One region of the Ruicaihuangia caeni genome, then DNA from elsewhere that is predicted to be linked to it. Evidence: predicted binding sites of a transcription regulator. Region 1 holds the regulator's gene; each other region holds the start of a gene.
The links. Region 1 encodes HrcA, which represses chaperone genes, less so after heat shock. Its sites were predicted from a motif close to TTNGCACTCGNNNNNNNCGAGTGCNAA; they were not measured.

Region 1 (10,295 bases):
CTGAGATAAGGGTCGATCTTGTCGGTCAGCGTGCCCGGCAGGAAGCCCAGCCGCTCGCCTGCCTCCACCGCGGGCCGCGTGAGAATGATGCGGTCGACCTCTTTGCGTTGCAGCGCCTGCACCGCTTTTGCCATCGCCAAGTAGGTCTTCCCCGTACCGGCCGGGCCGATGCCGAAGACGATGGTGTTGAGGTCGATCGCGTCGACATAGGCCTTCTGGCCCAGCGTCTTCGGGCGGATGCTGCGGCCCCGCGTCGTGATGATCGCCTGCCCGAACAGGTCTGCAGGGCTGCCCTCGCCTCGGTTCAGCACGCGAGCAGAGCTCGCGACATCCGAAGGGTCGAGGTCGACGCCCTCCTGCACGAGCCGAACCAGCTCGCTCACGAGGCGCCGCGCTCCAGCGACTTGCGAGGGATCGCCGTCGAGCGTGATCTCATTGCCGCGAACATGCAGCCGGACGTCCGGGTACTCGCGCTCGAGCGTGGTCAGCAGGCGATCCTGCGGGCCGAGCAGCCGCACCATGGCGACGCCGTCGATAGTGATCGCCTCATGTGCCGGGCTCGGTTGACGCCCGGTCTCTTCGCTATCCGGCAAGGGATCCTTCCTCGAGCCCGCCGCCGAGCACGTGCGCGTGCACGTGGAAGACGGTCTGGCCAGCGCGTTCGCCCGTGTTGAAGACGAGACGGTACTGCCCGTCCATGTGCTCGTCCGCGACCGCCTGCGCAGTCGTGACGAGCTCCGCGAGCAGATCCGCGTCGCCTGTGGCGAGCTCGGTCACGTTCGCGTACTCCTCGGTCTTCGGCACGACGAGGATGTGCACGGGCGCCTTGGGGGCGATGTCGCGAAAGGCGATGAAACGGTCGTTCTCGAGCACGATGTCAGCGGGCAGTTCGCGGGCGACGATGCGGGAGAAGATCGAGGCGGTCATGCTCTCATCTTAAGCCGCGCGCCGTGGCGGACACGGCCGAGATCACCAGGGTCACCATCGCTTCAGGCGTCCGCTCAGCGCTGCGATCGCCGCCGGTCCTGCGGTCGAAGTGCGAAGCACATGCCGTCCGAGCCGCGCGAACTCGGCGCCGGCCTCGGCCAGCATGCGGAGCTCCTCGGGGCTGATGCCGCCTTCAGGGCCCACCACAAGCGCGAGATCGCGACCGTCCGGTTGCACGTCATCGATCGATGCGGATGCCGTGGGCTCGAGCACCACGAGGCGCTCGGCGCGCCGGCTCACGGCGCGGGTGTCGTGCACCGGGTGGATCTCCGGAACCCAGGCGCGGAGCGACTGCTTGCTCGCCTCGCGCGCGATCGTGCGCCAGCGCGTCACGCCCTTCTCGGCCTTGGGCCCCGCCCAGCGGCTGATCGAGCGGGCCGCCTGCCATGGGATGACCGCGTCGACGCCGAGCTCGGTCGCGGCCTGCACAGCCAGTTCATCGCGGTCGCCCTTGGCGAGCGCTTGCACGAGCAGCAGCTTCGGAACAGGGGCGGGTTCCATCACGACCTCGTCGACCTCGAGCAGCAGCGTGGCGGCATCCGCCTGCGTCACCGCGCCATGCGCGATGAGACCTTTCCCATTGCCGATCTGCAAACGCTCACCGACGCGCACCCGACCGACTGTGACCGCATGACGAGCCTCGGCACCGGTTATCGCAACGTGATCGCCGACGGCAGCGGTGTCGAGCGACTCCGAGAGGTAGAGGTGCGCCACGGCTCAGAGGTTGAGGAAGCGGTCGCGCAGCTTGGCGAAGAGCCCCTGCTGGAAGTGGGCCAACTGGGGCGGGTCGTCCTTGCGCTTGGCTGCGAACTGCTTGATGAGCTCTTCTTCCTTGCGGCTGAGCTTCGTGGGGGTGACGACGTGCACGCCGATGCGGAGGTCGCCGCGGCCAGCGCCTCGGAGTCGGGTGATGCCACGGTCTTTCACTGTGATCACCTCGCCGCTCTGAGTGCCGGGCTTCAGCTCGACGTCCACCGGCCCGTCGAGGCTATTGAGGGTGACGTGCTTGCCCAGGATGGCGTCAGCCATGTGCACTTGCAGCGTCGCGAGCAGATCATCGCCGTTGCGGCTGAAGACGTCGTGGTGACGCACCTTGATCTCGAGGTACAGGTCGCCGGCGGGGCCTCCCGCTTGACCGACCTCGCCCTGGCCCGGCAGCTGGATGCGAAGCCCGGTGTCGACGCCGGCTGGGATGTCGACGGGAATGGTGCGACGGGCGCGCACCCGGCCCTGTCCGGCGCACGTGGGGCACGGGTCGGTGATGATCGTCCCGTAGCCGCGGCAGCTGCCGCACGGGTTCGACGTGACGACGTTGCCGAGGAGGCTTCGCACGGTGCGCTGGATGCTGCCCGTGCCGTGGCAGATGTCGCAGGTGACCGGCGACGTGCCCGGCGCGCAGCAACTGCCGGCGCATGTTTCGCAGAGCACGGCCGTATCGACCTCGAGATCGCGCTTCGTGCCGAACACGACCTCGTCGAGGTCGACCTCGACGCGGAGCAGTGCGTCTTGTCCGCGCTCGCGGCGGGATCGCGGACCGCGAGCGCCCGCTGCTGCTCCCCCGAAGAACGTTTCGAAGATGTCGCCGAAGCCGCCGAAGCCGCCGAAGCCCTGCTGCGGGCCGGCGTCGTACTGCTGGCGCTGCTGCGGGTCGCTCAGCACGTCATACGCGTGCGTCACCAGCTTGAACCGCTCGGCCGCATCGGCGCTCGGATTCACGTCCGGGTGCAATTCACGTGCCAGTCGCCGATAGGCCCGCTTGATGTCGTCCGCGGATGCGTTCCGGTCGACGCCGAGCACGTCGTAATGATCTGCCACTACCTGGTTTCCTCACCGAGCAGCCGCGAGAGGTAGCGGGCGACCGCCCGCACAGCTGCCATGTTGTTCGAATAGTCCATGCGAGTCGGACCGAGTACCCCGAGCCGCGCACTCGACGCCCCCGAGGCCTGATACCCGCTGCTGAGCACCGAGGCATCCGAAAGGCCGAATTCGGCGTTCTCGCGTCCGATGCTGACAGCGACCGCGTTGGGGTCGAGTTCCATCTCGTGGAAGAGCTTCAGCAGGGTGACCTGCTCCTCGATCGCGTCAAGCACCGGGTAGAGGTTACCCGCGAAGTCGTGCTCGGTGCGCAACAGGTTCGCCGCGCCCGACATGACGAGCCGATCCTGCCGGCCGGCAGTGAGTTGCTCACCGATCGCCGACGCGACGGCGCTGACGAGGGCCGCGCGCTCAGGCGTGAAGCGCCCGCCGATGGATGCCAGCTCGGCCTGGGCGTCTGCGAACGACTGACCGGCGAGAGCGGCGTTGAACTTCGCGCGCAGCTCCCCCAGCAGAACCTCATCGACACCGTCGCCGTGCTCGATCACGCGCTGATCGACTCGCCCGCTATCGGTGATGAGCACCGCGAGCAGCCTCGTGGTGCCCATCGGCACCAACTCGACGTGCTGAACCCGGCGGCCGCCGAAGCTCGGGTACTGCAGGAGGGCGATCTGATTGGTGAGCTGACTGAGCAATCTGACCGCACGGCCCAGCACGTCATCGAGGTCATTCGACGCCCCGAGGAACGTCTCGATCGCGGCGCGTTGCGCTGCGGAGAGCGGCTTGAGATCGGCGAGTTGATCGACGAAGAGCCTGTAGCCCTTATCGGTGGGCACGCGCCCCGATGAGGTGTGGGGAGCGGCGATGAGCTCTTCATCTTCGAGCATCGCCATGTCGTTGCGGATCGTCGCCGCCGAGACGCCGAAGTTGTGCCGCTCGACGATGGATTTCGATCCGACGGGTTCGCGCGATGCGACGTAGTCCTGCACGATCACCCGAAGCACTTCGAGCCCGCGTTCCGAGACCATGGTTCACCGCCTTCTGCTTGATGCCGCGATTGCCGCCGTGCTGCTGCATGCGACACGGCTGGCACTCCAGCAGCACGACTGCCAATTCTAACGCGCTCCGCCCGATTCGACCTGTGGCTCGGATCGGGTCGACACCCGTGTCGTCGATTGGGCCCAGAGCCCGCGTGCTGCGCCCCGAACGCGGGCGGCGCCAGGCGGCGTGTTCGTTGTGCCCTGACGCGCCGAAGCGATAATTTGTCGCCATCGGCCCGACGTCCGTGCCGGTCGAACCGGGGTGCCCGCACCACGGCGAAGCGATCGTTACTGAAAGGCTCACCATGACTGATCCGAACGCATACCCGGCCGCTCCGCAGCCGGCCGCTCCGCTGACAGAGTCAGAGGACCGCCAATGGGCATCGTTCGCTCACCTCGGCGGCATCCTGAGCTTCCTGCCCGCGCTCATCATCTACCTGGTCTTCAAGGATCGAGGCGCTTTCACCAGGCAGGAGAGCAAGGAGGCTCTGAACTTCCAGATCACGCTCGTGATCGCCTACGTCGCGATCTGGGTCCTCACTGCCATCATCACGGTCGTCACGTTCGGGCTCGGCGCCTTCTTCGGGCTGCTCACCTGGCTCGTGTGGATCGCGGGCGTCGTCTTCTCGATCCTGGGCTTCGTCTCGGCGAAGGACGGCAAGGCGTACCGCTACCCGGTGAACATCCGCTTCATCAAGTAATCGGGGAGAGCCGAGGCAGCAGTCGACGCTGATCGATGCAAAGAACGCGCGACGCGCGGGATGCCGGGTAGAGAATTGCCCGGCATCCCCCATTTAATGGAGCCATGACCAACGAATTCCAGCAGCCCCAGCCCCTCTCGCCCGCCGACGAGAAGCTTTGGGCGACGCTGGTTCATCTGGGCGGCATCTTCTTCGGCTTCGTGCCGGCCCTCATCGGCTACCTGGTGCTCCGCGACCGTGGGCCGTTCGTGCGGGAGCACACGCGTCAGGCGCTCAACTTCCAGATCTCGCTCGCGATCTACGCGGCCGGCCTGTTCGTGCTGACGCTCATCACGCTCGGGATCGGCGGGCTGCTCTTCATCCCCTTCGGCATTGCGGCGCTGGTGCTGATGGTCATCGCAGCGGTCGCCGCCAACAAGGGCGAGTGGTACAAGTACCCCCTCACCATCGAGTTCATCAAGCAGTGAGCGTCAGCACGGTGGGGTTCAGTCCGGGCGCTGCTTCAGTCTGAGAGCAGCGCCCGCACCACCGCATCCGCGAGCAGTCTGCCGCGACGGGTCAGCACGATGGTCCCCCGGAAGGCCGCGCGGGCTTCGACGAGGTCATCAGCGATGAGCGACGCAACGCTCGTTCGCCCGGATGCCGTCAGCATCGCGCTCGGCACTCCTTCGCGCAGCCGCGACCGCAGCAGCACCTCCTCGATGCGCCGCGTCTCATCATCGAGTGTCTCGCGGCCCACGGCGGGCGATTCTCCCGCGGCGAGCCGCTGCGCGTATGCCGCAGGATGCTTGGCGTTCCACCATCGCACACCGCCGACGTGGCTGTGAGCACCCGGACCGACGCCCCACCAGTCTTGACCACGCCAGTACGAGAGGTTGTGCCGTGACCGCGAGTTCTCATCGCGTGACCAGTTGCTCAGCTCGTACCACTCATACCCCGCCGCCCCGAGCTCGGTGTCGGCGAGCTCGTACATCTCCGCTTGCAGATCGTCCGAGGGCGACGCGACCTCGCCCCTTCTGATCTGACGTGCGAGTCGGGTGCCGTCTTCCACGATGAGCGCGTAGGCGGAGACATGGTCGGGCGCCTGCTCGATCGCGGCGCCGAGCGAACGCTTCCAGTCATCGATCGATTCGCCGGGGGTGCCGTAGATGAGATCGAGGCTCACTTGCAGCCCGGCGGCGCGAGCGGCCGCGACGACCTCTGGGATGCGGGCGGGATCGTGCGTTCTGTCGAGTGTCGCGAGCACGTGCGGCACCGCCGACTGCATGCCGAACGAGACGCGCGTGAAGCCTGCGTCGCGCAACTCGTGCAGATAGCGCTCGTCGACCGAGTCCGGATTGGCCTCGGTCGTGACCTCGGCACCGGGTGCGAGGCCGAATCGCTCGTCGACGGCCTTGAGCATGCCTGCCAGCTGTGCGGCGGGGAGCATGGTGGGGGTTCCACCGCCGAAGAACACGGTGGATGCAGGGCGCCGCTGCACTCCGGCCTTGTGGAGCACTTGTGAGGCCAGGTCCAACTCGCCGACCGCTTGCGATGCGTAGTCTTCGCGCCGTGCACCCCGGAGTTCCTCCGCGGTGTACGTGTTGAAATCGCAATAGCCACAGCGCACCCGGCAGAAGGGCACGTGCACGTAGACGCCGAAGTCGCGTTGCTCCGCTCCTGCGGCGACAGAGGCGGGCAGTGCGCCGTCACGCGGTGCTGGATCGGCGAGCGGAAGAGCGCTCGGCATGGTCACTGGTCTTTCGGGTCCGACGCCGGGCCGGATGCCGAGTCGGAGCCCTCGTCGCCAGCGTTCGCGGCAGCATCCGTCGACTGGTCGGATTCGGCGGCGTCGGTCTCGGCGGTCCTCTGAACCGGCTGATCGCCCGGAGCGGCGGTGGCCCCTCCACCGCTCCGAAGGCCGGCGTTGCGGAGCAGCCCCAGCGTCGGCAGTCCGTCGAGAAGCGGCCGATCGAGCGGCCGGCCGAGCAGGCTGATTCCACCGGTGAGCGGTGAGCCCGGGCGGGGCGCGTTTCCGGACGCCTGGTGCTCGGCCTCTGCCGTGGTCTCGGCGGTATTGGCGGTCTCGGCGCTGAAAGGTTCGGCTGCAGCGGCCTCGCGAGTGGCTGCAAGTGCGGCCGGTGCGTCTGCGGCTTCTGGGCCTGGCTCAGGCTGGGGCTCTATTGCGGGCTCCTCCGCGGGCTGCAGCTCGGAATACGGCACCGACTCCGACACCGATTCCGTCTCCTGCTCCGCAAACTCCGTCTCCTGCTCTGCAAACTCCGGCTCCTGCTCCGCAAACTCCGGCTCAGCAGGCTCCGGCTCGACGAGCGGCTCGCTCCCTGGCTCAGCGAGCACCACCGGCTCAACCACGGGCGCGGCCCGCTCGGTCACCGGGTCAGTGAGCACGACCTCCGGCTGAACGACCTCCGCCTCCACATGCTCGGCATCCACCGAACCCACAGGCTCGTCCACCGGTTCGATGTCGCGCACCACCACCGGCTCGAACGGAGCTTCGATGGCCGACGGCACGGCGTCGTGCAACTCGTCGTCTGCGCGGTCGACCATCGGCGCTGCGTCGAAGACGATCGCCGTGAAGTCATCCGTCACGCCGGAAGCAGCGAGCGATTGCGGCTCGATCTCAGGCTCGGCCGGCGGCGACTCCACGAGCACCGGCTCGGGCTCCACCACATCGCCTCGCCGCTCCGCTTCGACCCTCGCGACCTCTGGCTCGGCCGAGTCGAACGGAAGCTCCGAGTATGGAGAAGGCGCCTGCTCGAGTTCCGCTTCCCCGAGACCAGCACCGGCACCGGCGTCGAGCGACGACGCTGCTGCCACCTCCCGCTCGCCGACGGCCTCTGCGACAGGCGCCTGGGCCGGTGTGCCCTCGGCGCCCTGCTCCGGCTCCGCGGCCTGCACCGCGGCATCCGTCGCCGCCTGCAATGCCCTCAAGTACCGGGCGATGTACCGCTTTCGCAGCAGCGCGATCAGCGGGTAGAACGGCCGCCAGAACGCACTGCCGGGGCGCCAGAACATTCGCAGGTGAATCCACACCGCGCCGTCTTCACCCTGCTCGATGACGAAGCTCTCTTCGCCGGAGAGCGGATGGCCCCGCATGGTGCCGGTTGCGAACCCTTTGCGGTTGGGCTCGTCGATCAGGAAGACCACGCGGGTCGGCAATGAGAACGGGATGCCCAGCACCGGCACGACCAGCGTCGCGGTGGTGCCAGCCACCAGCAGCGGCTCACCCTCTGCCGAGTACTCGACCTCATGGCGCATCGCGCGTTCGCTCGGCGGGATGGGAGCCCCGTCGGCGTCGAAGCTCACCGGCACGTAAGAGGTCTCATCGCGCGGAGGCACATCGAGCACTCGCACGCGGATGCCGCTGCGCTGCTGGATCTGCCAGGTCAGCGCCTGCTCGACGGCCGCCCTGAAGCGCTGCTCACCGTGCCCGATGCGAGTGCGGAACTCGGCAGCGTGGAAGCCCTTCGGAGGGTAGGCGAGCAGGTCAGGCGCCTGCGAGGCGCCGATGGCGCCGTAGCTGACGTTCGAGACCTGCCAGGTGGAGCGGGGCACGCTTACTTCTTATCCTTCGCTTTCTCGGTATCACCCGAGAGTGCGGCGATGAACGCTTCCTGCGGCACCTCGACGCGGCCCACCATCTTCATGCGCTTCTTGCCCTCTTTCTGCTTCTCGAGCAGTTTGCGCTTGCGGGTGATGTCACCGCCGTAGCACTTGGCGAGCACGTCCTTGCGGATCGCGCGGATGTTCTCGCGAGCGATCACGCGCGCGCCGATGGCCGCCTGGATCGGCACCTCGAACTGCTGGCGAGGGATCAGCTCCCTGAGGCGCCCCGTCATCATGACGCCGTAGTTGTACGCCTTGTCGCGGTGCACGATGGCGCTGAAGGCGTCGACCTGTTCGCCCTGCAGCAGGATGTCGACCTTGACCAGATCGGCCTCCTGCTCGCCCATCGGCTCATAATCGAGGCTCGCGTACCCCGCTGTCTTGCTCTTCAACTGGTCGAAGAAGTCGAAGACGATCTCACCGAGCGGGATCGAGTACTTGATCTCGACGCGGTCTTCGCCCAGGTAGTCCATGCCGAGCAGGCTGCCGCGACGGCCCTGGCACAACTCCATGATCACGCCGACATAGTCCTTGGGAGCGAGGATGGCGGCGCGCACCATCGGCTCCGTGACGCTGTGGATCTTGCCCGCCGGAAACTCGCTCGGGTTCGTCACGGTCACAGTGTTGCGATCTTCGGTCGTGACCTCGTACACCACGCTCGGGGCGGTGGTGATGATGTCGAGGTCGAACTCGCGGCGCAGCCGCTCGGTGACGATCTCGAGGTGGAGGAGCCCGAGGAACCCGCAGCGGAATCCGAAGCCGAGGGCGACCGAGGTCTCTGGCTCGTAGTTGAGGGCGGCGTCGGACAGCTTGAGCTTGTCGAGCGCCTCACGAAGGTCGGGGTAGTCGCTGCCGTCGATCGGGTACAACCCGGAGAAGACCATCGGCTTCGGGTCGGTGTAACCGGGCAGCGGTTCGGATGCCGGCTTCACAGCGTTCGTGACGGTGTCGCCGACCTTCGACTGGCGCACGTCCTTCACGCCGGTGATCAGGTAGCCCACCTCGCCGACGCCAAGCCCCTTCGTCGGGATCGGCTCTGGCGACGAGACGCCGATCTCGAGGAGTTCGTGCGTGGCACGCGTCGACATCATCTGCAAGCGCTCGCGCGGAGTCAACTGACCGTCGACCATTCGCACATAGGTGACCACGCCGCGGTACGAGTCGTACACGGAGTCGAAGATCATGGCGCGCGCGGGCGCGTCGGCGTCTCCCACCGGGTTCGGCACGCGCTGCACCACGCGATCGAGCAGTTCCTCGACCCCCACACCCGTCTTGCCACTCACCCGGAGCACATCGTCGGGGCTGCCTCCGATGAGCCCAGCGAGCTCCTTGGCGTATTTCTCCGGGTCTGCCGCGGGAAGATCGATCTTGTTGAGCACAGGAATGATCTCGAGATCGTTCTCGAGCGCCAGGTAGAGGTTCGCGAGCGTCTGCGCCTCGATCCCCTGTGCCGCGTCGACCAGCAGAATCGCGCCCTCACAGGCGGCCAGCGACCGCGACACCTCGTAGCTGAAGTCGACGTGACCGGGGGTGTCGATCATGTTCAGCGCGTATGCCTGCCCGTCGACCGCCCACGGCATCCGCACGGCCTGGCTCTTGATGGTGATGCCGCGCTCGCGCTCGATGTCCATGCGGTCGAGGTACTGGGCGCGCATGGCGCGCTCTTCGACCACGCCGGTCATCTGCAGCATCCGGTCGGCCAGGGTCGACTTGCCGTGGTCGATGTGGGCGATGATGCAGAAGTTGCGGATGAACTCGGGGTCGGTCGACGCCGGCTCAAGGGCGGTCACTGCTCGTGGGCTCAACGGTCCTCAATCGGGGCTGACTCGGGGATGTCTGACGGGCGGATGCCGCGGCATCCGCATCAGTCGATTGTCCCATGCCGCGCGAGCACCCGTTCCGCCGCGGCGATTATCGCCTCGGCAGTGAAGCCGCGTCTGCTCATGAGTTCGGCGCCGGAACCGGATTCACCGAACCGGTCGACGCCCAGCACCTCTCCGTCGAGTCCCGCGAAGCGGTACCACCCCTCAGGCGAGGAGGCCTCGATCGTGACCCTGGCCCTCAGCGCGTCGGGAAGCACCCGCTCGCGCCACTCGGGTGACGCCTGCTCGAACCACTCGACGCACGGCATCGACACGACGCGCAC
Region 2 (10,295 bases), 980 kb from region 1:
CCCATCACCGAGGAGGCCACACTCATGTCGAACGTTCCCCCGCCGCTCACACCGGATCCCGACGAGCGGCCGCAGCAGGCGGGCTCCGACGCGCCGACCTCGCCCGAGGCCCAGGCCGCTGCACAGCCCGACGTCCCCGGCGCGCCGGTTCCGCCTCCGGCTCCCGAGCCGCCCGCAGCTCCGAGCGCCCCTCCCGGGGCGACCATGCCGCCTCCCGGCCCTGGCGCTCAGTCGTACGGGGCTCCGCAGAATCCGTACGGAGCGCCGGGCGCCTCGCCGTACACCGCGCCTCCGGCCGGTCCGGGCGGTCCCGCCGGGCCGACCACCCCGTACTCCTACTCGCAGCCGGGCACGGGCACGAAAGCGCCGGTGCTGAGCATCATCTCGCTCATCGCCGGAATCGTCGGCGTCATCGGCTCGCTCGCTGTCGTCTGGATTCCGATCATCGGTGGCATCCTGCAGCTGTTCATCCCGGCTGCCGCCGTCGTGCTCGGCTTCCTGGGCAAGAAGCGCGAGCCCTGGGCGTCGAAGGGCCTCTGGCTCACCGGCATCATCCTGGGCTTCGTCGGCATCGCGATCGGCCTGATCTCGATCATCGCGTGGATCGCCCTGTTCGCCGCCTTCGGCAACTCGGGATACACCTACAACTACTGATGCCCTGAGCGCCGGCGTGAAGCCCGACACGGGCATTCGCTCCGGGCCTGGCCTTCCGTTGTCGTCGCGAGGTGAATGCCACGCGCTCGGACGGTTCCGTCGCCCCCGTCTCACCAGGCGGGGGCGACGTCGCGTTCCGGCGAGGCGACGGTCGTTCAGACGCGCTCGGCGAGCAGCGCGAGACGGCGCTCGCCGACCCGCGTGAGGATCAGCGTGGCGGCCGCAACGCCGCGCAGCCCGAGCTTCGTGCGAAGCGCTGCCGGGTCGACGTCCACGCCGCGCTTCTTGATCTCGAGTGAGCCGATGCCCCGGGCGGCGAGCTCGCGCTTCAATGAGCGGATGTCGAGCGCGAGCGTCGCCGTGATGCGGAACGCCTGCGCGAACGGCGTCGGCACGAGACGATCCGCGGTCACGTACGCGATCGTGGGATGCAGCATCCGCGCATCCAGGCTCCGCGCCAGGTCGCCGATGAGCCGGGCTCTGATCACAGCGCCATCCGGCTCGTAGAGATACTCGCCGAGCCCGCCAGGCGGCTCGTCTTCGCTGTCGGCGGCGCCGTCGAGGCGCGCGGCTCCGTGCTTGCCGAGCACCAGCGCCGATCGTCGCACGCCCTCCCGAGCGGCCGCGCCGAACCACGCCCCGAGTTCGACCACCTCGCGGTCGACCGACACCCACTGCGCCTCGCAGTCAGCGGGAATCAACTCGCGGTCGATACCTGGGCCGAGTTTCACACCACCGGATGCCGTGGCTCGCGCCAGTCCGAACGCCACATCGAGCGAGGGCGACCAGTCGGCCGCGTCATTGAGACGGCGCGAGCCCGACCGGCGTGCGGGGTCGAGATACACGCCGTCGAATCCGGCGAGGTCGAAGCCCTCCGCCTCGCCCTGGCGAACGGTGGCGTTCGAGAAGGGAGCGAGGTTGAAGCCCGCGATCGCGGCCGTCACCTCGTCGCGATCGACGGCGACCACGTCGAGTCCTAGGCTCGCGAAGGCCAGGGCGTCCGCGCCGATGCCGCAGCCCAGGTCGGCGACGCGCGTCGCACCCGCGTCCGCGAAACGACCGGCGTGGAGTGCGGCGACCTGCAGTCGAGTGGCCTGCTCGAGACCCGCTTCGGTGAACAGCATCCGTTCCGCGAACTCGCCGAACTTCGCGCGGGCACGGGCCCGGAGCTTGCGCTGCGAGAGCACGGCCGCCACGAGCGCGGGGGAGTGCCCCTGTCGACGCAGGCCGGCGACCGCAGTGACGACATCCTCCTTCGACTCGGCCGGCGGCAGCTCATCAAGCAACCGCAGCCCGTCGAGTGAGAGCAACTCGCGCAGTTCGCCCGCATCCATCGTTCAATCTTGGCCCACCGGGGCGCGCGTTCCGGAGAGGGGGTTAGGGGCCGAACTGCGTTGGCACTCGGATTGCGTGAGTGCCAGGCCGCCCCTACACTGTGTTTTGGCACACTCCAGCGGAGAGTGCTAACCCCTGGATCTTGTCAGAAAGAAGAGGACAACCGTGTCGGTCTCCATCAAGCCGCTCGAGGATCGCATCGTCATCAAGCAGGTCGAGGCAGAGCAGACGACTGCTTCCGGTCTCGTCATTCCCGACACCGCCAAGGAGAAGCCGCAGGAGGGTGAGGTCGTGGCGGTCGGCCCCGGTCGCATCGACGACAACGGCAACCGCATCCCGCTCGACGTTGCTGTCGGCGACAAGGTCATCTACTCGAAGTACGGCGGCACCGAGGTCAAGTACGGCGGCGAGGACCTCCTCGTGCTCTCGGCCCGCGACGTGCTCGCGGTGGTCGTGCGCTGAGCTGACGGTCAGCACCACTTCTCGAACGGCCCGGAGCTTCGCCTCCGGGCCGTTCGCCGTCTCTGCGCGATCTTGAGCACCTGCGCGCGCTTGAGCACGGGCGCGCGGCCGTCTCTGACACACCGCATCGCGTGCTGGGCTCGTCGGCCGCACCGCGGACAACCCGGCATCCGTCACGATCCCGATGAGCCCGTTTCGCTGCCCGCCTCAGGCATGAGCTGGCGATAGCGTCGTTTCGTCCGTGTTCCCCGACCGTCCGAATGCCGGTCGATGGCCACCGCCCGGCGCCCCCTCGTGAACCAGCACGAACGGCGTGCCGCGGCGGGCTCGACGAGAGAGAACTGCATGTCGCGCGCTCGCACCTCCGCCGCAATCGGCCTCGCCGCCTTCATCGCGCTCGCCGCGGTGGGCTGCGCGCCCGAGACTCCAGCCGAGCCGGAGCCCACGGCCGCCCCCGCGATCGAGGTCGAACCGAGCGGTGACGGGGTTCTCGTGATCGGCACGGTGACGGATGCCGCAGCCGGCGGCGCCGCGATCGTTGCCGGGGTCGAGCTCGCCGTGCGCGAGATCAACCAGGCGGGCAGCATCGGCGACGGGCCGGTCCAGGTCTACCACCGGGCGGCGAGCAACCCATCGGCCGTCGATGAACTGGTTGCTCGCGGTGCCGACGTCGTCATCGCGCCGGCATCCGTCGTGCTCGAGGCGCGCGAGGGTCTTCCGGTCATCGTCGTGACCCCGTCGACCGCGCCGAGCGAGCAGATGCTCGCCGTGCTGCAGCAGCTCGAGCCGGCGCTCGCCGACTTCACCGGAGCCACCGAGGCCTACGCGGCGGCGGTCGAAGCGGCCCTCGCCGCCGTGCTCGCCGAGGACGACGGCGGAGCTTCCATCGAGGCGCAACTGGCGAAGGTGTCTGCGGGAGACGCCGAGTGCTTCAGCTTCGGGGAGTGCCTCAGCGCTCGGGCCGCCGGGTTCGAGATGGCGTTCGCCGGGCCCTCGCGCTGACCGTTCGCCGCCTGTTCAGCACTGACGGCATCCATCGGCCGAGCGCACTCGGAATACCTGGCGCGCCCGTCGGTTAACATCGAGTACCGGGTTCGGCGCGGCATCCGGGACCCTGATTCGTTCCGAGCCCAGGAGAACAATGGAACAGCCAGACCCCTTCGGTTTCGTCGGCCTCACGTATGACGATGTGATGCTGCTGCCCGGGGCGACGGATGTCATCCCGAGCGAGGTCGACACCTCGACGCGTCTGACCCGCCGCATCCGCGTCAATGCCCCGCTGCTCTCGAGCGCGATGGACACCGTGACCGAGACCCGCATGGCGGTCGCCATGGCGCGTCAGGGCGGAATCGGCATCATCCACCGCAACCTCTCGATCGAAGACCAGGCGAACCACGTCGACAAGGTCAAGCGCAGCGAATCGGGCATGATCACGAACCCCGTGACCACGACCGCCGACGCCTCGGTGGCCGAGGTCGACGAGCTCTGCGGCAAGTTCCGGGTCTCGGGGCTGCCTGTCGTCGAGCCCGACGGCAAGCTCGTGGGCATCATCACCAACCGCGACATGCGCTTCGTGCGGCCGGCCGCCAAGGCCACCACGAAGGTGCACGAGGTGATGACGAGGATGCCGCTCATCACCGCACCGACCGGCATCACCGCTGACGACGCGATGCAGATCCTCGCCGAGCACAAGATCGAGAAGCTGCCCCTTGTCGATGGCGACGGGAAGCTCACCGGACTCATCACGGTGAAGGACTACGACAAGACCGAGCAGTACCCGCTCGCCACCAAGGACGAAGACGGGCGACTGCGCGTGGGCGCCGCGATCGGTTTCTTCGGCGACGCCTGGCAGCGCGCCGGCACGCTCGTCGACGCGGGTGTCGACGTGCTCGTGGTCGACACCGCGAACGGCGAGTCGGCCGGTGAGATCAACATCATCAAGCGCATCAAGGCCGATCCCGCGTTCAAGGACGTCGACGTGATCGGCGGCAACATCGCCACGCGCTCGGGCGCTCAGGCCCTCATCGATGCCGGTGCGGATGCCGTCAAGGTCGGCGTCGGCCCCGGCTCCATCTGCACCACCCGAGTGGTCGCAGGCGTGGGCGTGCCCCAGGTCACCGCCGTGTACGAGGCGTCGCTCGCGGCGCGCGAGGCGGGCGTTCCGATCATCGCCGACGGCGGACTGCAGTACTCGGGCGACATCGCCAAGGCGCTCGTGGCTGGAGCCGAGTCGGTCATGCTCGGCTCGCTGCTCGCCGGCACCGACGAGAGCCCCGGCGACCTCATCTTCGTGAACGGCAAGCAGTACAAGACGTATCGCGGCATGGGCTCGCTCGGCGCGATGCAGGCGCGCGGCAAGAAGACCTCGTACTCGCGCGACCGCTACTTCCAAGCTGATGTGCCGAGCGACGATGAGCTGATCGCCGAGGGCATCGAGGGCAAGGTCGCGTACCGCGGCGCAGTCGGCACGGTCGTGTACCAGCTGCTCGGCGGACTTCGGCAGTCGATGTTCTACGTGGGTGCTCGGTCGATCGAGGAGCTGCGCTCCAAGGGCAAGTTCGTGCGCATCACCGCCGCGGGTCTCAAGGAGTCGCACCCCCACGACATCCAGATGGTCGCGGAGGCGCCGAACTACCGCCGCTGACCTAAGGCGCCCATACTGCTCCAAGCGCCAGCGTGCGCGCCAACTTGAGACGGTTGCGCCTGAACGCGCTGGCGCGATTGTCTCCATCTGGCGCTGAAGCTGGTCACTGCCGGGGTGAATGTTGACCCGATGGCCGAGACGGCCATCGGCGCTGGCGCCGCGGCCAAGGCCCGAAAGGGCCTTCGCTCCAAGCTCCAGCGCGCGCGCAGATAGGCTGGTTTCGTGAATGAGCTCGAGATCGGCCGCGCGAAGCGTGCCCGCCAGGTGTTCGCCTTCGACGATGTGGCCGTCGTGCCGAGCCGTCGGACTCGTGACCCGCGCGACGTGTCGGTGAGCTGGTCGATCGACGCCTTCCAGTTCGACACGCCGATCATCGCGGCTCCCATGGACTCCGTCGTCTCGCCTGAGACGGCGATCCAGATGGGCCGCCTGGGCGGTCTCGGAGTGCTCGACCTCGAGGGCGTCTGGACTCGCTACGAGGATGCCGATGAGGTGCTCGCCGAGATCCGCCAGTTGCCGCACGACACGGCCACCGAGCGCATGCAGGAGCTGTACTCCGAGCCCATCAAGCCGGAGCTGATCACGCAGCGCCTCGAGCAGATCCGCGCGGCGGGTGTACCGGTCGCCGGCTCGCTGAGCCCGCAGCGCACGCAGGAGTTCCACGAGACCGTCATCGGGGCCGGTGTCGACCTCTTCGTGATCCGCGGAACCACGGTGAGCGCGGAGCACGTGTCGAAGAACGTCGAGCCGCTGAACCTCAAGAAGTTCATCTACGAACTCGATGTGCCGGTCATCGTCGGCGGCGCCGCCACCTACACGGCGGCGCTGCACCTCATGCGCACCGGCGCGGCTGGCGTGCTGGTCGGCTTCGGCGGGGGAGCGGCGTCGACCACGCGCACCTCACTCGGCATCCATGCGCCGATGGCGACGGCGGTCGCGGATGTCGCCGGCGCTCGCCGCGACTACCTCGACGAATCGGGCGGACGCTACGTGCATGTCATCGCCGATGGCGGGTTGAACACCAGCGGCGACATCGTCAAGGCGATCGCCTGCGGTGCCGACGCGGTCATGCTCGGCACCGCGCTCGCGCGCGCCGAGGAGGCGCCGGGCGGAGGCTGGCACTGGGGCGCCGAGGCGCACCACGCCGAGTTGCCGCGCGGCCACCGTGTCGAGGTGGGCACCATCGCGTCGCTCGAGCAGGTGCTGTTCGGGCCCTCGCGCACCTCTGATGGGCGTGCCAACCTGGTCGGAGCCCTTCGGCGGTCGATGGCCACCACGGGCTACTCCGACCTCAAGGAGTTCCAACGGGTCGAGGTCGTCGTCGGGTCGTTCCGACGCTGACACCAGCCGCGCGGATGCCGAGGGCTCCCGGCGGCGTGAGGGAGACGAGCGCATGACGGAGGACGAATGGCGGTCAATCAGCGTACGGTGAGCCGGTCGTCGAAGCTGGGACCGGACGAGCGGGCCGCCGCGATCGATGCGCTCCGCACGAAGGAACTCGACATCCTCGTGATCGGCGGCGGCGTCGTAGGCACGGGCGCGGCGCTCGATGCGGTGACGCGCGGCCTCAGAGTCGGCATCGTCGAGGCGCGCGACTGGGGCAGCGGCACCTCGAGCCGCTCGTCGAAGCTCGTGCATGGCGGCATCCGGTATCTCGAACAGCTCGACTTCAGGCTTGTGCGAGAGGCGCTCATCGAACGCGGTCTGCTGCTGCAGCGCATCGCACCCCACCTGGTGAAGCCGGTGCGCTTCTTGTACCCGCTGACCAAGCCGATCTTCGAGCGGCTGTACATCGGCGCCGGGATGCTGCTGTACGACCTCTTCAGCTACACGGGCGGTCGTCCGCCGGGCGTGCCGTGGCATCGACACTTGACGAAGCGGCAGATCCGGCGTGCGGCTCCGAGCCTCGCGGGTGACGCGTTCATCGGAGGCATCAGCTACTACGACGGCCAGGTCGACGACGCGCGGTTCGTCGCGAGCCTCGCCCGCACGGCATCCTTCTACGGCGCGCACGCTGCCAACCGCGTGCGAGTCGAAGAGTTCCTCAAAGTCGGCCAGCGGGTCGTCGGGGTGGTCGCGCACGACCTGGAGACGGGCGAGCGCTTCGAGATCCGCGCCAAGCAGATCGTGAACGCGACCGGGGTCTGGACCGACGACACCCAGGCGATGGTCGGCGAGCGCGGCCAGTTCAAGGTGCGAGCCTCGAAGGGCGTGCACCTCGTCGTGCCTCGTGACCGGTTCCACTCGAAGCTCGGGCTGCTGCTGCGCACCGAGAAGAGCGTGCTGTTCGTCATCCCCTGGGGAAGGCATTGGCTGATCGGCACGACTGACACCGATTGGAACCTCGACAAGGCGCATCCCGCCGCGACCGCGGCCGATATCGACTATCTGCTCGAGCGAGTGAACGAGGTGCTCGCCGTGCCGCTCACCCGTGAAGACGTGGAGGGCGTCTACGCGGGCTTGCGCCCATTGCTCGCCGGCGAGAGCGAGGAGACGTCGAAGCTCAGCCGCGAGCACGTGGTCGCGCACACGGTGCCCGGTCTGGTCGTGGTCGCCGGCGGCAAGTTCACCACCTACCGCGTCATGGCGAAGGACGCGATCGACGAGGCGGCTGCCGCCCTCGACGGCAACATCCCGCCCAGTTGCACTCAAGACATCGGGCTGCTGGGCGCCGAGGGCTATCGCGCCGCGTGGAACAAGCGCGCCAAGATCGCGCGAGCCTTCGGAGTGCACACCGCGCGGATCGAGCACCTGCTCAATCGCCACGGCGTACTCACCGACGAACTGCTCGATCTGATCCGCGCGCGGCCCGAGCTCGCCGAGCCCCTGCCCGGCGCCGACGATTACCTGCAGGCCGAGGTGGTGTACGCGGCGACCCACGAGGGCGCGCTGCACCTCGATGACGTGCTCGCCCGTCGCACGCACGTCTCGATCGAGGCGTGGGACCGCGGGGTCTCGGCGGCGCCGATCGCCGCTCGGCTGATGGGCGAGACGCTCGGCTGGGATGCCGCTCGAATCGACCGCGAGATCGAGCACTACCTGAAGCGGGTCGCCGCCGAGCGCGCCAGCCAGGAGCAGCCCGACGACGAGTCGGCCGATCGAGTGCGGCTCTCGGCGCCCGACATCGCGTCGCGGTAGCCGCTGCCCTCCTCCTCGCGACCGCGCACCCGGACCGCCGTCGTCGCGCGCTCGCCCGGCTTCCCTTCGTCGCGCGCGCTGCGGCTGCGCCCTTCGTGGCGCGGTGACCCCGCTTCCCTTCGTCGCGCAGTCACCCGCTTCCCTTCGTGGCGCGCTCGCCCGGCGGCATCCCTTCGTCGAGATGACAAGAAGTGCTGCGAATAGGCCGCCGCAAGCGCATTTCTTGTCATCTCGACGGCTGGGCTCGGCGGAGTCCGCAGGGGGAGCAGAAGGGCGGATGCCGAGCCTCGGCTGTGAGGCAGGGCGCAGCGGCGCGAACTAGGCTTGTCGCCCGTGTGGAGAGTTGCCCGACGGCCCAAGTGGATCGGCGTGCTGGTCGCGTGTCTGGCCGTCGCCGCGGCGTTCGCCCTGCTCGGCCAATGGCAGCTCGAGCGCAGCTTCGACCAGGCCGTGGTGATCGAGCGCGACACTGAGACCCCGCATCCGATCGAGGCGGTCACCGCTCCCCAGCAGCCCGTCTCCGAGACGCTCGCTGGCCTGGTGGTCACGGTCGAGGGGTCATTCGTCGCCGGCGATTTCGTGACGCTCACCGAGCGGTTGCAGCACGGCGAGCCGGGCGATTGGCTGGTCGGCCACTTCCTCACCACGGAGGGCGCGAGCCTGGCCGTCGCGGTCGGATGGCAAGCCGACGATGAGGGCTTCGACTCGGCCGCCGACGAGCTCGTCGCACTCGGGACCATCGAGATCGAAGGACGCTACCTGCCGAGCGATTCTCCGACCCAGTCGGAGTACGAGGAGGGCCAGCAGTCGGCGCTCGCAGTCGCCCAGCTGATCAATGAGTGGGACGAGGTCGACGGTGTGTACAGCGGCTACGTCGTCTCGCACACCGACCTCGGTGTCTCGGCATCCGGTATGGAGGCCATCGACTCGCCCAAGCCGGATTCCGAATTCGAGCTCAACTGGCTCAACATCTTCTACGCCATCGAGTGGGCGCTCTTCGCCGTGTTCGCCGTGTACCTCTGGTACCGACTGGTGAAGGATGCCTGGGAGCGCGAGGTCGAACTCGCCGAGCTCGAGGCCGCAGAGGCCGAAGCGAACGCCGCGGCAGGCGGCGCCGCGCAGGCCACCACAGCGACCTCAAACGGTTCTGGTGCGGCCTCCGGCGCTCAGGAGTCGCTGCACCGTGCGTCGGTAGAATGACCGGCATGGCCCTTGCTCCCCGCCTCGAGACGTTTCCGCAGATCCGGGGCAGCCTGAAGTTCTACCAGGTGACCGCCTACATCACCGGTGTGATGCTGCTGCTCCTGTGCGTCGAGATGGTGCTGAAGTACGCGTTCGGCACCGAGATCGAGTTCGGCGGGGCATACGGTCTCATCGCGTTCGTGCCCTCGGGTACGGTGCAGGCCGTCAACCTGAGCATCGGCATCCTGATCGCCCACGGCTGGCTCTATGTTGTGTACCTGATCGCCTGCTTCCGTCTCTGGACGTTCATGCGCTGGCCGTTCCTGCAGCTCGTGCTGCTCGCCACCGGCGGCGTCGTGCCATTCCTGTCGTTCATCGTCGAGGTCAATGTGACCCGGCGCATCAAGCGCTATCTCGCCAGCCGAGAAGCCGAGCTCGTGGAGGTTGCTGATTAGCGCCGCAGACCGCTCCGAACAGCCCTCCGACGGGGCTCCAGGCGACGCCGTCGCAGCCTCGATCGATACCGGCGAGAGCGACACCGACCTCGTCGACACCGCACTTTCCGTTGAGACGGATGCGGGGGCGGATGCCGAGGCATCCGGTGCCGCGAACACTCCCGACGCGACCGTCGACGCCCCTGGCACCGCGGCGCGGCCCGTGCTCGTCGTCGACTTCGGTGCGCAGTACGCGCAACTGATCGCGCGGCGCGTGCGCGAGGCGAACGTGTACTCGGAGATCGTGCCGCACACGATCAGCGCGGCGGAGGTCGCGGCGAAGAACCCGGCCGGCATCGTGCTCAGCGGTGGCCCGTCGAGTGTGTACGAGACCGGTGCGCCCGCGCTCGATCCGGGCATCGTCGAGCTCGGTGTGCCGATGCTCG
Region 3 (10,295 bases), 1.2 Mb from region 1:
CGCGCTTCCAGAAGATGCCGAGCAGCAGCGTGGGCGCCAGCTGCACAATGCCCTGGTACGAGATCAGGGCGAGGCCCACGAGTCCGGATACCGAGCTCAGCGTCGAGAGCGCGATCAGCGCCGATACCGCGGTCGTGATGCCCACGGCCCACTTCGCGACACGGGTGTCGGCCCGTGATCCCGGACGCACGACTCCGACGATGTCATTCGCAGCCTGCGCGCCGACCGCCTGGATGTTGGCACCGACGTTGCCCAGGGTCGCGCCGACGACCGCGATCGCGGCCAGCGTGAGCACCCAGATGCCGGCGTCGCCCGCGACGATGAACCACACGTGGTCGGGCGCCGCCGCGACGCGCTCGTCGGACGAGGCGAGGTAGGCCACCGTGAGCACGGCGGTGGTGAACACCAGCATGAGCGGCGCAGCCAGCCCTGCGGTCTTGCGAATCGTGCCACTGCTGCGCGCGGTGAAGAGCCGCACGAAGATGTCCGGCCAGCACCAGGTGCCCAGTGCGCCGGTCAGCGTGATGGCCACCGCGTAGAGGGGGCCGTACTCCTCGTTGGGGCCGAGCAGCGAGGTGAAGCCCTCGGGCACGTCGGAGAACCCGTGCCCGTTCGTCAGCAGCATCACGAGCAGGCCGATCGCGATCACGGTGCCGATGAGGTAGGCGAAGATGCCCTGCACCATGTCGCTGATGATGATTCCGCGCATGCCGTGGCGGACCGTCCAGATCTGACGGACGCCGATGACCACGACGCTGAGCACGATCGCCATGATCGGCACGAGCGACCCGGCCGACAGGTACTCAAAGACCAGTGCCAGCGACTGCAGCCCGAGCACGATCCACGGGATCGTCGCGATGATGCCGATCGCCGAGGCGACCAGTCGCACCGGGCGCGAGCGGTACCGCAGCGCGAGCAGGTCGGACTGCGTGCCGAGGTCGAACTTCTTGCCCCATCGGAACACCGGCTTCGAGAGGGCGACCATGAGCAGCACGCCGAGCAGGGCGTAGGCCATCAGGTAGTACCCGATGATCCCGCTCAGGGCGGCGAGCCCTGCGAAGGAGATGAACACGGTGCCGGGCAAGAACGTGTTGACGTACGCCATCGTGCCGAAGATCGGACCGAACGAGCGGCCGGCCGTTGCGTACGAACTGAAGTCGGTATCGGGTTTTCGCGCTCGCTCCATCGCGACGATCGTGATGATGAGAAAGAGAACGAGGCCCCCGTAGCCGATGAGGATGTCCATGTCGGGATGACCTTCCTTGGTCGAGAACAAATAGTGACGGAACGTTCCGGCAGGCAGTGAAACTAACACCTGCCGCTCGGCCGTGTCAAAGCATGAGGTCTTCGCTGTCGGTTCGGGCGTGAGCCCGGTGCGAGATTTCGGTGCCGCTCAGCTGGCCGCTCAGCCCGCGGGGATGCGCATCACCGGCGACGGCTCGGCTGCGGTCGAGAGCGTCGGGTCGTACCGCGCCATGACGGGCTGTTGGTCGCCCGAATCGGTCGCCAGGAGCAGCTCGACTGATGCGAATCCGAAGCCATGCGGTTCCAGGTTGAGCGTCACGTCGAAGGTCGACAGCGCCTTCGCGTTCGGGCGGCTGGCGTACGCACCGATTCGGAGGCTTCGCGAGGCGTACTGCGGTTGGGAGAGGATCAGTCGAGCGCGCTCCGCGGCATCCTGCCATCCGAAGAGGATCGCGTCGACGCTGGGGTCGCTGAGCACGGCATCGACCGCGTGCTGAAGCTCTTCGTTGGTGGCGAACGGCGGCAGCGTCTGGTGCACGGGCGCGACGCGATGGTCGGCTGCCCACCGCAGATATCCCGCCAGCACCTGCGAGGTCCATGAGGTCTCGTCGCGAAGCTCGGCCCCGATCATCGCCGGATGGTGCGACGACAGGCTCGCGAGCGCGTCGAGCGCCCGATAGCTCTCCTCCGCGTGCTCGATGGCGATCACACCCGTCGTGTGCCGTCTCGCCTCTTCATCCAATTCGCCCGCGACCACCAGCGGCACGTCGGAGTCGGTGAGCGATTGCAGCATCGGGTCGTCGCGCAGCGCATCGATGACGATCACGCCGCGGTACGCGCGCCAGGGATTCGCTTCAGTCGGAACGGTGGTCAGCAGGGTGAGGTCGTAGCCATGCCGCCCCGCGGCGTCCACTGCGCCGAACGCGAAGCCCATGTAGAACTCCATGTCGCGGATGTCGGATGGCACATAGAGGCCGAGCGCCCCGCCGTGTCGCATGCGCAGGCTTCTCGCGGCCGGATTCGCGATGTACCCCGCAGCACGCGCCGCCGCCTGAACGCGCTCTCGCGTGACCGCGGAGACCCGGCCGGTGCCGCTGAGCGCTGCCGCGACCGTGGTCTTCGACAGGCCGAGGCTCTTGGCCAGGTCGACGATCGTGGGCGGTCGCGGGGTCATGGTTCCAGGGTAGGCGGCAAGCGCCCTCCGTCAGACCCGCTCAGTTTCCGAAGGCCGGGGGAGCCACGACGTCGGGTCGAGCCTCTTCCTCCTCCTTCGGGCGGTCTCTTGGCACGCTGGCGATGATCGACGCGATCGCCACCACGACCATGAACACGTTGAACAGCAGCCCGATCGCGCCGCCGAAGCGCAGTGCGACATTGTCCTGACGGCCGATGAAGAGGCCCCACGACTGGATCAGTTCGGGATTGACGTTCTGGCCCGCGACATACAGCGCGGCCGAGATCGCGACGCCGATCGCATTGCCGAGCGAGGACGCCATCTTGTAGATGCCGGATGCCGCCCCGACTTGCGCATCCGGCACGTTCGAGAGGGCGGCATCCGTCGACGGGGTCGCGTAGAAGCCGAGCCCCACGCCGAACAGGGTGAAGCCGATGAAGGTGAGCACGAGGTACTCGCTGAGGAGCAGGAAGGTGAGCGAGCACATGAGGATGCCGACACCGGTGATCATGCTGCCCCAGAGCATCGGCCTTCTCGGGCCGAAGCGCTGCAGCAGCTTCTCGCCGACCCTGATGGTCAGCAGGATGGCGACGAGGTAGCCGAGCGTGAGCAGCCCCGATTGCAGTGAGCTCAGCCCGCCCGCGATCTGCACGAGCCCGAGCGCGACGATCAGCGTGCCGGCGGCACCGTTCAGCAGGAAGTTCGACAGCGTCGCGCCGGTGAAGGTGCCATTGCGGAACAGCTTGAGGTCGACGAACGAGTTCCGCTTGCGCGTCTCGATCTGCAGGAAGACGAGCCCACTGACGACGAAGATGGCCACGAGGCTCAGGCCGATGAGGCTGAGCCACCCGATGTGCGGGCCCTGCGAGATGTAGATGTTGATCGCCATCAGCATGACGATGAAGAAGATCAGCCCCGACCAGTCGAAGCGCGCATCAGCGTTCTCGGGGTCGCGCTCAGCGCGGGACTCGGGTGTGGCACGGAGCAGCAACAGCGCGAGGATCGACAGCACGATCGAGATCCAGAAGATGGAGCGCCAGCCCAGCGGCGACGACGCCATCAGCCCCCCGAAGAGCGCTGTGAAGCCCGACCCGCCCCACGAGCCGATCGACCAGTACGACAGTGCGCGCTGTCGCGCTTTGCCTTCGTAGAACGCCTTCACCAGCGCCATCGTCGACGGCATGATGCAGGCTGCCGAGAGGCCCTGCACCGCCCGCCCGGCGAGCAGCATGCCGGAGGTGAGCGCGCCCAGGTTCTCGGGCGTCAGCGCGATGATGATCGACCCGGCGATGCTCAAGTAGATGCCGAGATACATGATCTTGGTTCGCCCGATGCGGTCGGCGAGCCCGCCGGCAACCACGATGAAGATCCCCGAGAAGAGCGACGTGATCGAGACCGCGAGATTCGCCAGCGTCTGCTCGACGCCCAGTTCGTCTTTGATGCCCGGGATGACGTTGAGCAGCGTCTGCGCGAACAACCAGAAGTTGATGACCGCGAGCACGACACCGAGCAGCCACTTGTCGGTCGGCCTCCATTCGGTGGCCGCCCGTTCTGGTGCTGAGGTCGTCACGGTGCGACCTCGTTGGTCGCCTGCTTGGAGAGATAGGCGAGCGCCGCGAGCACATGTGCCGAGGTCGCGATGCCGAGGGTCGGATCGATGACCGGCGCGAACGCGGGCGAGTGATTGGCCGGAATGTCTTGCAGCACGGTGCCGCTCGCCACTGCCTTGCGGTAGCGCTCGGGGTTGACCGACCCGACCGTCCAATAGGTGTAAGGGCAGCCCAAGGCATCCGGGAGCTCGCTGAAGTCTTCGGATGCCGTAACGGGAGCGACACGGAACACGGCGTGCTCCCCGAAGTGGCCGGTGAACGCCGCGGTCACTCGCTCAGTGACGGCTGGGTCGTTGCTCGTCAGCGGGAACTGGTCGTAGTAGTCGAACTGCGGGTCGCGAGGCGAACCCGCCGCCGCGCACTCGCCTCGCACGATGCGTTCGATCGACGCCATGACTCGCTTGCGCAGGTCGGGGTCGTACGTGCGCAGATTCAGCAGCAGCTCGGCGCTGTCGGGGATGATGTTCGACTTCGTGCCGGCATTGATCGCACCCACCGTGACCACCGCGAACTGGCCGGGCTGCACCTCGCGCGAGACGATCGCCTGCAATCTCGTGACGATGGATGCCGCCAGCACCACCGGGTCGATCGAAAGATGCGGCATCGACCCGTGAGCCCCGCGCCCGTGCACCGTGATCTTGAGCGAGTCGCCCGCCGACAGCACGGGCCCTGGCGTGGTGCCGATCGTGCCGGCCTCCTGAGGCATCACGTGCTGTGCGAAGGCGACATCCGGTTTCGGTACCTTGGCGGCGAGCCCGTCCGCGATCATCGCACGTGCGCCGGCGGCGGTCTCCTCGCCCGGCTGGAACACGGCCACGTACGTCCCCGACCACGCATCACGGTGGTCGGCGAGCAGCTTCGCGGCGCCGAGCAATGCGGCCGCGTGCATGTCGTGCCCGCAGGCGTGCATGACGCCATCGACGCTCGACGCGTAATCGAGGCCCGTCGCCTCGGTCACCGGGAGCGCATCGATATCGGCCCGAGCCAGCACCGTGCTGCCCGCGCTGTTGGCGAGGATGCCGACGACGCCTGTGCCGCCCAACCGCTGCACGTCGTAGCCGAACTCCGTGAGCCGGCGTTCGACGATGCCGGCTGTGCGATGCTCCTCCATGCTGAGCTCGGGATGCTGATGCAAGTCTTTGTAGAGCTCGCGCTGCCACTCGAGCTCACTGTCGAGGTTCGCCAGCACTTCGCTCGCGTTCGACATCCGAATCGCCTCGCCTTCGTCGTCGCTGGCGGCCGGGGATTCGCTCCGGCTCAGTCGACAACGTACGCTCGACGCGCGCGTGCGCCAGATGACCGCGCGAGGGTTAGCTGCAGGCCCGCGGGTTGCATCCCTCGCGACTGCACGAAACCCTCGCGCGAACGGCAACCGAGCCGAGCCGAGCCGCGCCGAGCCGAGCTGAGCCGCGCCGGTCAGCTCGGCCGAGAAGCGGAGTCCTCCGGCAGACCACCTGCGGCGGCGGCCGCTCCAGCCTCGAGCGGTCCGGGGGTGCCTGGGCACTTGACCGAGTGCAAGGAGAAGAACGCGTTCAACTCGTCGATCGACCGGAACTCGTACTCCTTGGGCCCGTCGCCGCTCGCGAGCCAGAGGAGTGAGTATGAGTCGGCGGTCTCCTCGAGCAGTCCGAGCAGCGACTCGGCGTTCTTGGGGTCGATGGTCGCGTCGCTCACCCGCCACTCTGTCGTGGAGAGTCGCGTGAAGGCGAGACCATCGATGTCGGGTGGCTCGAAGGATGCGGCGGGCTTGATCTTGACGGCGGGCATTGTCGTTTCCGGGAGAGTGCGAGGGCTTGGGGTGAGGGCTCGACGACGTCAGAGGTCGAAGCCGAGTTGCGCCGCGAAGGCTTGCCAGCGCGGCATGTAGATCGAGGCGAGCACAGCGGTGTTCGCCATCGCGATCAGCCCGAGGGTCGCAGCCGAACCGAGCACCACTACGACCAGCTTCGGAAGGGTTCCGACACGCTCCCATGCAGTGCCTGCCGAGCGACCGAGCCGAGCGGCTTGCGTCGCGGCCCGGGAGACCAGTTCCTGCGAGGGCTTGAGGAGCCGCTCGCCGTGTCGCCTGATGTTCCCCGTGTTGAACCGGCTGGGAAACGCTTGAAATGTGGTCATACGAGCCTCCCTGATGAATGTGCTTCGGCGCTCTTGTGGATGCCGGAAGCGGACGTGCGAGAACGAGCGAGAAGAGGCGGCCACCGGGCGGTGCCCGGCAGCCGCTTCTCCTGCGTCGCGCGGCGCTTGGATGCGACACGAGCATCGTCTGCGACCGCGGCGGCGAAGCGCCGATGTCAGTGTGTGGCGTACTCGCGCTTCGCGCTAGGCCGTGACGGCCTTGTTGGACTTCGATGCGGATTCGACCGTGATCTTGCGCGGTCGCGCGCGCTCGGCGATCGGGATGACCACACTGAGCACACCGTTGTCGTAGCTCGCGGAGATGCCTTCGACGTCGACATCGTCGCCGATGGTGAATTGGCGCATATACGAACCGAATGGGCGCTCCTGCGTGAGCCAGCGTGCGCCCTCTCGGGCCGCTGCGGTGCGTTCAGCGCGGATCGTGAGCACATGCCCATCGACGTCAACGTCGACCGAGCCGGGATCAATGCCGGGGAGGTCGGCGCTCAGCACGTACTGCTCGCCCTCTCTGAAGAGATCCACAGGCATGATCCTGGGCTGACGGCTTGTGTCGAAAAGGCTCTGTGCCAGCCGGTCCAACTGAGTGAAAGGATCAAATGACATCGACATAGCCATGACAAATCACCTCTTTTTCACTTGTTTGGACGCCACGTGGCTTCGTGGCTCGGCCCCGATTTTAGCACTCTCATGCGTCGAGTGCTAATGACCGGCTGAGAGTTCGCTGGGTCACGGCTTGATCGCGGTTGCGGTTGAACTCTGTGGATGTGCAGGAAAGAGGGCGCCGGTCTGTCGCTGTATCTGTTCGCTTCGCCTGAGCGTCTTGACGTACGCCATGCGCGACGGAGACTGGGTGTCACGATCTGTTCAACCCGTTGGCGGCGCGTGGCGACCCGAGTCTTGCCGTCGGCACGACAGACGCCCCCGAAAACCGCACCGATCCCGATCCCGAGCCCCAGGGTGACAAGACAGTCTCCGACCCGAAAAGAACCTCTGCGCAAGAGCGGCCGCATCCTCATCGGCTTGTCGGCGTGCGCGGCGGTCGTTGCCGGGATGTCCGTCGTCGCGGTCGGCACCGGGGCGTGGGCGACTGAGGTGGTGGCCCGCTACCCGGGCGAAGCGGCCCAGGTAGGGCCCGACACCGCGGGGGTCCACGTGCAACTGGAGACCGGGTGGTTCCAAGCGCACGAGGACTTCGACATCGTCCTCACTGGGTCGAACAGAGACGCGGTCGAGGGGCGTACGGAGGCCAACGGCTCGGGAGCGCTGTCGTTCACACCAGATGAGCCTCTCGCTGCGGGGAAGTACGCGGTGAAGGTCGAGGAGAACGCGTCTGGCGCGAGCGAGGGCAACGTCATCGACTCGTGGTCGTTCACTGTCGAGGCGCCGTCGAGTCTCGCGGCGAATTCCTCTGGCGGGGCTTCCGCTCACTCCGGCAGCAGCATCCTGCTCGTCGCTCGCGACGGCACGCGCGATTCCTATCTGGCTGAAGTGCTGCGGGCGGAAGGCTTCACAAGCTTCGACACTGCGACGCCCGAGCAGGTGTCGAGCGATCTGCTGGCGGATCGCGCAGTCGTCATTCTCGGTGCGATGAGCTCAACAGGGCCGCACATCTCCGACATCCGGGCCTGGGTGCTAAGTGGGGGAGACCTCGTCACCATGAAGCCACAGGGGGAACTGGCCGAGCTCGCCGGGCTGCAGCCAACCGGTGAGACGCTCGAGAACGCCTACCTGCAGATCGACACCGATGCTCAGCCGGGTGCAGGGCTGACGGCCGAGGCCATGCAGTTCAAGGGGGACGCCCTGCTGTACTCGAGCGGATCAGTGACCGAGACCGTTGCTACGCTCCTACCCGATCCGGCGAACTCGGGGCAGTACCCCGCGCTCACGGTGAGCGACGTGGGTGACGCCGGCGGCCGCATCGCCGCATTCAGCTACGACCTTGCGACCTCGGTCATGTACACGAGGCAGGGCGACCCAGCGGCCGCCGGGTCGGAGCGCGACGGGTCGCCACCGATCCGGCCCAACGACCTCTTCATGGGCTCGAATGGCGAACCCGACCCGCTGGACTTGTCGAGGATCGGCACCCCGCAGGCAGACGAGCAAATGCGTCTGCTGAGCAACGTGCTGGAGGAACTGCACGGATCCACGTCGCCATTGCCGCGGTTCTGGTACCTGCCGCACGGCGAGAACGCCGCCATTGTGATGACGGCGGACGACCACGCGACGAAGGACGGGAGTCGAACGTTCCTCGAGCGGATGGTCTCTGCTGCGCCGAAGGATTGCGACGTCGCCCAATGGGAGTGCGCCCGGGCGAGTGTGTGGCTCGACCCGTCAACCCCCCTCTCCCCAGAAGATGCGAAGCACTACTCCGACCTGGGGTTCGATCTCGGTGTGCACGTCTCCACGCAGTGCGCCGATTGGACGCCGGAGTCGCTGGCCGACGCGTTCACCCGGCACATGCTGGCGTTCCGCGCGAGGTACCCCGACCTCCCCGACCAGAAGGGTCACCGGCTGCACTGCATCGCCTACAGCGATTGGCTCGGCCTGCCGAAGGAGGATCAGAAGTGGGGCATCCGGATCGACATGGATTACTACAACTGGCCGCCGAGCTGGATCGACGGCCATCCGGGATACATGACGGGATCAGCGCTCCCCATGCGCTTCAGCGATGAGACCGGGCGGATGCTAAATGTCTTCCAGCAGGAGTCGCATCTCGTCAACGAGACGTGGAACGGGTCGACGGCGGCCATCGAAGAGCTGATCGACGCGGCCGAGGACGAGCGCGGCTACTACGGCGCGTTCGGCACGCATTTCGACTTCAGTGACAACTTCGATCAGCAGCTCATGGACATCGCGACGCGACGGGGCGTTCCGATGATCTCTGCGCGCCAGTTGCTGGACTTCACCGACGGCCGCCAAGCCTCGATGTTCGAGAACGTGCGCGCGAGTGCAGACGGCGGGCTCGCGTTCGACATCGACGTCGACCCGCTCGCCCAGAGACTGCTGTGGGGCATGCTCCCCGTCGACTCCGGCGACGCGACCTTGGCGTCGCTCACAGCGGACGGAAACCCGGTCGACTACGACGTGAGGCTCATCAAGGGGGTGCGCTACGCCCTCTTCGAAGCGGGTGACGCGCACTACGAGGCGCGATACCGGTGAGGCGATCCGTGGCGCGAGCGATCTCCGCCCGCCACTCCGCCCGCCACCCGGCCCATGACAACGGTCGCGTCCCACTGCTCGGAATGGATCACGGATGACTGGATGCCGGCCTGCTCGAACAGCCGGGCCAGCGCCGGCGCTTGGCGCCCACTGACCTCGATCAGCACGACCCCGCCGGGAGCCATCCACGTCGCTGCTGCTTCGATGACGCGCCGATGAACGTCGAGTCCGTCGTCGCCGCCGTCCAGCGAGACGAGGTGCTCGTGCAGCCGGGCTTCGCGCGGCATGAGCGCCACAGCATCCGTCGGCACGTAGGGGGCGTTCGCGACGAGCACGTCGATCGTTCCGGCGAGTGCCCGGGGAGAGCGTCGAACAGGTCGCCCTCGAACACTCGCTCGGGCGGCAGGTTGTGTCGCGCGCACGCGGCGGCAACCGGGTCGATGTCACTCGCATAGACGTCTGCCCCCGGCACCTCGTGAGCGATCACGGCGCCGATCGCCCCGCTGCCGCAGCACAGGTCCACGACGACATCGCCTTCGCGGGCATCGGCTGCGGCGAGCTCCGCGAGAAACTCCGTGCGACGCCGCGGAACGAAGACGCCAGGCTCGACCGCTACCCGCAACCCTCGGAACTCGACCCATCCCACGATGTGCTCGAGCGGCACACCGGCGACGCGCTCCTCGACGAACCGCTCCAGCTCAGCCCGGGTGGATGCTTCAGCCACGAGAAGGGCCGCTTCGTCCTCTGCGTACACCGACCCGGCCGCCCGCAGCGTCGCGGCGATGGCTGCCGTGTCTGCCGTATCGCGAAGGGCGTTCATCGAGGTCTCGTTGCAGGGCGCATCTCCCTATTGAAACGCTCTCTTCTTGAAACGCTCTCTTCGTCATGGTGACGACCGTGGCCCCGCTACGCCGAAAGTACGTCTGAAGAGCCGCGTCTTTGGTGACAGCCGACGTGTTCACAAATGCATC

Region 2: a site for HrcA is predicted at 2,049-2,075, ahead of groES (co-chaperone GroES). Genes of this name have one in related genera too.
Region 3: a site for HrcA is predicted at 6,842-6,868, ahead of ABV606_RS07125 (Hsp20/alpha crystallin family protein). Genes of this name have one in related genera too.

Annotation. Positions count from the first base shown of each region.
Region 1 is NZ_CP159582.1:121,566-131,860, forward strand. It holds gene ABV606_RS00550 (PhoH family protein) at 1-593, opposite strand, end outside; gene ABV606_RS00555 (histidine triad nucleotide-binding protein) at 583-927, opposite strand; gene ABV606_RS00560 (16S rRNA (uracil(1498)-N(3))-methyltransferase) at 979-1,701, opposite strand; gene dnaJ (molecular chaperone DnaJ) at 1,705-2,802, opposite strand; gene hrcA (heat-inducible transcriptional repressor HrcA) at 2,802-3,830, opposite strand; gene ABV606_RS00575 (DUF4870 domain-containing protein) at 4,148-4,543, shown strand; gene ABV606_RS00580 (DUF4870 domain-containing protein) at 4,648-5,010, shown strand; gene hemW (radical SAM family heme chaperone HemW) at 5,046-6,272, opposite strand; gene ABV606_RS00590 (DUF1990 family protein) at 6,275-8,098, opposite strand; gene lepA (translation elongation factor 4) at 8,101-9,954, opposite strand; gene tkt (transketolase) at 10,014-10,295, opposite strand, start outside.
Region 2 is NZ_CP159582.1:1,750,959-1,761,253, forward strand. It holds gene ABV606_RS08155 (DUF4190 domain-containing protein) at 25-654, shown strand; gene ABV606_RS08160 (class I SAM-dependent methyltransferase) at 810-1,988, opposite strand; gene groES (co-chaperone GroES) at 2,155-2,451, shown strand; gene ABV606_RS08170 (hypothetical protein) at 2,797-3,453, shown strand; gene guaB (IMP dehydrogenase) at 3,593-5,095, shown strand; gene ABV606_RS08180 (GuaB3 family IMP dehydrogenase-related protein) at 5,318-6,436, shown strand; gene ABV606_RS08185 (glycerol-3-phosphate dehydrogenase/oxidase) at 6,503-8,233, shown strand; gene ABV606_RS08190 (SURF1 family cytochrome oxidase biogenesis protein) at 8,567-9,433, shown strand; gene ABV606_RS08195 (DUF3817 domain-containing protein) at 9,439-9,870, shown strand; gene guaA (glutamine-hydrolyzing GMP synthase) at 10,073-10,295, shown strand, end outside.
Region 3 is NZ_CP159582.1:1,529,800-1,540,094, forward strand. It holds gene ABV606_RS07095 (sodium:solute symporter family protein) at 1-1,246, opposite strand, end outside; gene ABV606_RS07100 (LacI family DNA-binding transcriptional regulator) at 1,406-2,419, opposite strand; gene ABV606_RS07105 (MFS transporter) at 2,460-3,989, opposite strand; gene ABV606_RS07110 (amidohydrolase) at 3,986-5,236, opposite strand; gene ABV606_RS07115 (hypothetical protein) at 5,446-5,796, opposite strand; gene ABV606_RS07120 (hypothetical protein) at 5,845-6,144, opposite strand; gene ABV606_RS07125 (Hsp20/alpha crystallin family protein) at 6,349-6,774, opposite strand; gene ABV606_RS07130 (hypothetical protein) at 7,216-9,324, shown strand; gene ABV606_RS07135 (hypothetical protein) at 9,303-9,509, opposite strand; gene ABV606_RS07140 (methyltransferase) at 9,485-10,144, opposite strand.